Regions from separate parts of the Bacillus sp. V33-4 genome, predicted to be linked through region 2. Evidence: riboswitches for the same ligand, from Rfam matches in the RefSeq annotation. Region 2 holds a riboswitch; the other holds the start of a gene.

Region 1 (2,464 bases), on a different contig from region 2:
CCTGCATGGGTTTTTAATTTTTTCCTAAAACGAGCAAATTATTTCATAATTCGAATGAGATATGAGAAAATGAAATGGAAATTTTTATAAGGAGGAAAAAAGTATGAGAAGCCTGACAGATACGACTACGTTACATAATGGAGTAAAGATGCCATGGTTCGGATTCGGTGTATTTAAAGTCAAAGAGGGTCAAGAAGTCATCGAGTCGGTCAAGGCCGCGTTAAAAGCGGGTTACCGGAGCGTTGATACTGCTGCAGTTTATAAAAATGAAGAAGGAGTCGGCCAGGCAATCAAAGAATCGGGCGTTCCCCGCGAAGAGTTGTTTGTGACGACAAAAGTTTGGAACGCGGACCAAGGCTTTGATTCTGCGCTAAATGCATTTGAAACGAGTTTAAAGAAGCTGGAGCTTGACTATGTAGATCTGTATCTTATTCACTGGCCGGTCAAAGGGAAGTATAAAGAAACCTGGAGAGCTCTCGAGCAGCTTTATAAAGATGGAAGAGTTCGCGCAATTGGCGTAAGTAATTTTCATATCCACCACCTACAGGATCTTCTTGCAGATGCAGAAATTAAACCGATGGTCAATCAGGTTGAGCTGCATCCATTGCTTGCACAAATTGAGCTGCATGAGTTTTGCAAAAATCAAGGCATCCAAATGGAAGCATGGTCACCATTGGCACAAGGTGAATTGCTCAATAACAATGCCCTGAAGGAAATTGGCGCTAAATACCATAAATCACCTGCACAAGTCATTCTTCGCTGGGATTTGCAGAGAGAAATAGTTACGATTCCTAAATCAATCAATGAAAATCGGATCATCGAAAATGCGAACATTTTCGATTTCGAACTTTCACGGGACGATATGGAAAAGATAAACTCGTTAAATGAAAACCGTCGCGTCGGAGCAGATCCAGACAATTTTGATTTTTAATGACAGAATTGATTTCATAAAAGGAAAAACGGTTTTGTTATTGAGAATATATGGATGACCCATTCTCTTGATAAGCGTTGCCCAAATTCTGGTTTTGTCACATTAAAAAATTGACAATTAATCTCGTTTCATATATAGTAAATGACAATATAACCGCATATGTTTACTTCTTATCCAGAGAGGTGGAGGGATTTGGCCCTTTGATACCTCGGCAGCAGACTCTTAAAGAGCACTGTGCCAATTCCAACAAGCGTTATGCTTGGCAGATAAGACAGGATTGGATATAACGCCAACCTCTTCTTATTGTTACGGAATGGACGATAGGAAGGGGTTTTTATTTTACCAAAAACCCACTAAACCAATCGGAATAAATGAGAATAGGAGCAAGTATAAAGTGAAAAAAATAGATTGTTCTGCCGAACTGGAAAAGGAAATTTTCATCGCCAAGCTGCTGGACCTCGGCATTTATAAAAAAGGGGACCGCCAACTGTTTGAATTATCGCTCGATGACCTCACGGAGGAATATGAAAGAATTATGAATGTAAAAATTTTTGAATGAGAGGAAGAGGATTTATGATCGGTCACATAAATATACCATGGAAGAATCAAATGCTTGCTGCTTCGATTGATTTTCCCGTATCATTTCAGCAAGGGGCTTCCTATCCACTCGTCATCATTTGCCATGGGTTTACCGGGAGCAGGATCGGTGTCGATCGTCTGTTTGTTAAAACGGCTCAACATTTAAATCTTGATCAATGTGCCGTGCTGCGATTTGATTATGCTGGATGTGGAGAAAGCTCTGGTGAATATGGAAAAAATGGTTTGTGTGAGCTGATTGAGCAAACAGAAGCAGTTATTGATTATGCTTTTGAGCAGAACGCCCTCATTGTGGAAGAAGTGTTTTTATTGGGGCACAGTCTTGGAGGGGCGGTGGCCTTGTTGACCGCAGCAGGGGATGCAAGAGTTCGTAACCTGATTCTTTGGTCAGCAGTCGCAAATCCGGACATTGATATTAAAATGATTGTCGGGAAAGAGAGATTGCAGGAGTTGTCAAAATCTTGCCATGTAGACTATTTGGGTTATTACCTGACAGATAACTTTTTTAACTCTTTGGAAAAGTATAAGCCGTTAACCGTGGCGCGGGAATTGACCGGAAATGTACTGCTTATTCACGGAACCAATGATGATGAAATTCCGGTAGAGTATTGCCGTCTCTACGAAAAAGCTTTTTCTAAAAGAGGGAAAGGAACATGTCAAAGGAAAGAAATCAGCGGTGCCAATCATACATTTTCCGATGCTGAGCACTTTTCTAAATTAATTTCGGTGACAAGGGCATGGATCAAAGCCAGAAAAAGTGAATCCAGTTTCTCTGATGTTTCTTAACAAATTTAACCAAAAAGCATAACAACTATGATGGCTTTATGCTTTTCTTATTAATTGTTCCCTTACACTCACCAAAAAGCAGAGCCGACTAAAAGCCGGCACTGATCTTTTATAATATTCTTCTTCCTTGTTGTGATAGGGCATAGTAAA
Region 2 (2,464 bases):
GATCGTCGCAGTTGTAAAAGTGAGAACTAATGAGCTTAGCCCTTCAGGAATCAAAAAGCGATATATAATTTGCCAGGTTGTTGCCCCCATTGCCTGAGCTGCTTCAATAATTCCTTTGTCAACCTCGAGCAGCGAGTTTTCAACCAGTCTGGCTATATATGGGCCCGCATAAAAGACGAGCGGAACAATTGCTGCATTTGTTCCAATCGCTGTTCCCACGATCAATCTGGTAAGCGGGATGATGGCGACCAGCAAAATAATGAATGGCACGGATCTTAAAATATTGATGATCGGATTGAGGATATTAAAAATCCATTTATTTTCCAAAATATGGCCCTTCCTAGTAATAACAAGCAGGATTCCGAGTGGAAGCCCAATTAATCCGGAAAATAACAGCGAAAGTGCCACCATATAAAGGGTATCACTGAAACCCGTTATCAACTGTTCAGCGGTGATCTCCATGCCCCAAAATGTATTAACCATTTACTTTCACCTCCTGAATCATAATCTCTTGTGCCTCAATATATTGGAACGCTTTCTCAATCTCTTGTTTGTCGCCGGTTACTTCTATGATCAAGTTTCCGAAAGGAGTTTCCTGAACTTCAGAAATATTCGCCGAAAGGACGTTTAAATCAACATCAAATTTTTTTGCAATTGTTGATAACAATGGTTTGCCCGAGGTAGCGCCAACAAAATTGATCTTCCAAATAATTGGCTGTTCATCCTTGAGAGTGTTCAGAAAACTTTGCGGAACCTCATCATGGATAACTGTGCGCACAAATTTCCGTGCGGTTTCTGTTTGCGGATTAGAAAAGACATCCAGGACAGATCCTTGCTCTACGACCAACCCGTTTTCCATTACCGCGACCTTGTTGCATATCTCCCTAATGACAGCCATTTCATGGGTAATCAATAGAATCGTAATGTTATATTCTTTATTAATCTTTTTTAAAAGCTGCAGCACATCACTAGTGGTCTGCGGATCCAATGCAGATGTTGCTTCGTCACACAAGAGAATGGATGGGTTTGTAGCCAGCGCTCTCGCAATCCCAATACGCTGTTTTTGCCCGCCAGATAATTGGTCAGGATAATTTTTCGCTTTGCCCGCTAAACCAACGAACTCCAACAGCTCTTCTACTCTCTGTTTAATTTCCTTTTTAGGAAATCCCGACAAAACCAGAGGCATCGCAACATTATCGAACACGTTTTTTGAATTGAGCAGATTAAAATGCTGAAAGATCATGCCAATCTTTTTCTTTTCGGCCCGCAATTCCTTTGGTTTTAAATCGGTTAACGCCTTCCCCCCAACCAAAACCTGTCCCCCGGTCGGGCGCTCAAGCAGATTGACCAGACGGATCAATGTACTTTTTCCCGCTCCGCTGTATCCAACAACTCCGAAAATGTCGCCTTTGTCAACGGTTAAGCTAATTCCCTTCAAAGCTTCAACAGTTTGCTTCTTCGATTCATAAACCTTTTTCACTGTCTGAAATTCAATCATAACTATCTCCTCCCCGCTTTATGTAAAAGCCTGCGAACCAACAGCCCTGTAAATCAAAAATGCCTCTTCCGTCATTAGACAGAAGAGGCATGCATTATTAAAAATAAAAGTGTAAACTCTTAAGTTTAGTTAATCGCAGAAGCTTCTTCTTATCTTTCAAAACTTACGTTTGTTGGAATTAGCACAGTATTTTTACAAATGTAAAAACCCGCTGCCGAGGTATCATAGGGCCAAGTCCCTCCACATCTCTAGATAAGAAATAACGTATTATTTAATTATGTTCTTCACTATATATTTTAATTTTACCAATGTCAACTCAAGTGCTAAAAGTCGAAATAATCACTTATTTGCAAGGGCTTTACCGTATAATAGACGTTGTCCTGTTCATCTTCATCTTAAATGTATCATTTCACGGTTTAGCTGTTGTTTGTCTGTCTCCTACAAACGTAATTTTAAATATTTACGAATCTGTGCATAGTGACATACTTAATTAATTCTAATTGACTAAAAAATATTATGGATTGATCAGTATAGATTGTTCCATCACCTTACCTGGTTTAGTAGCATGAGGGTTAGCTGACGTCTCAAACGGCACTAAATAGTATTTCTCTGATTGTAAGTCGATTGATGTATATCGGTTATAAGATTCTTCAGGATCAATAGCCATACTGTTTGGTAGTATTTCAGCCCCAGATTCACTTACAATTTTAAATGCGATGTGGTTTGCTTGTTCTGGCCAGTCATAATAAAGTATCGTTGAAATTGGTGTCACAATCATTTTCTCTAGACGAATGGATTGTCCATTTCCAAGTTGTATTTCTTGATTGAATGCAATCGTTTCACTTGATGCGGCTAACTGTTCAGTTGGAACATCGATATCAAAAATCCAAGGATTATCGATCGGCATCTCTAAGTCTAAGCGATCGTACTCAATATGGAAGCGAATAGTTTCACCAATAGGAATGT

The links. A riboswitch is a leader RNA that binds a small molecule or an ion and turns the genes downstream of it on or off. The one in region 2 is predicted to bind S-adenosylmethionine.
Region 1: another riboswitch for S-adenosylmethionine. It lies ahead of CVD23_RS12155 (Fur-regulated basic protein FbpA); the one in region 2 lies ahead of CVD23_RS22965 (methionine ABC transporter ATP-binding protein).

What each region holds. Positions count from the first base shown of each region.
Region 1 covers NZ_PGVC01000031.1:12,380-14,843, forward strand. Annotated here, with positions in the region: gene CVD23_RS12150 (aldo/keto reductase) at 104-931, shown strand; SAM riboswitch class I at 1,099-1,204, shown strand; gene CVD23_RS12155 (Fur-regulated basic protein FbpA) at 1,326-1,490, shown strand; gene CVD23_RS12160 (alpha/beta hydrolase family protein) at 1,505-2,314, shown strand; gene CVD23_RS12165 (STAS domain-containing protein) at 2,424-2,464, opposite strand, start outside.
Region 2 covers NZ_PGVC01000019.1:67,914-70,377, forward strand. Annotated here, with positions in the region: gene CVD23_RS07715 (methionine ABC transporter permease) at 1-462, opposite strand, end outside; gene CVD23_RS22960 (NIL domain-containing protein) at 476-898, opposite strand; partial or broken gene CVD23_RS22965 (methionine ABC transporter ATP-binding protein) at 976-1,498, opposite strand; SAM riboswitch class I at 1,645-1,757, opposite strand; gene CVD23_RS07725 (DUF4179 domain-containing protein) at 2,013-2,464, opposite strand, start outside.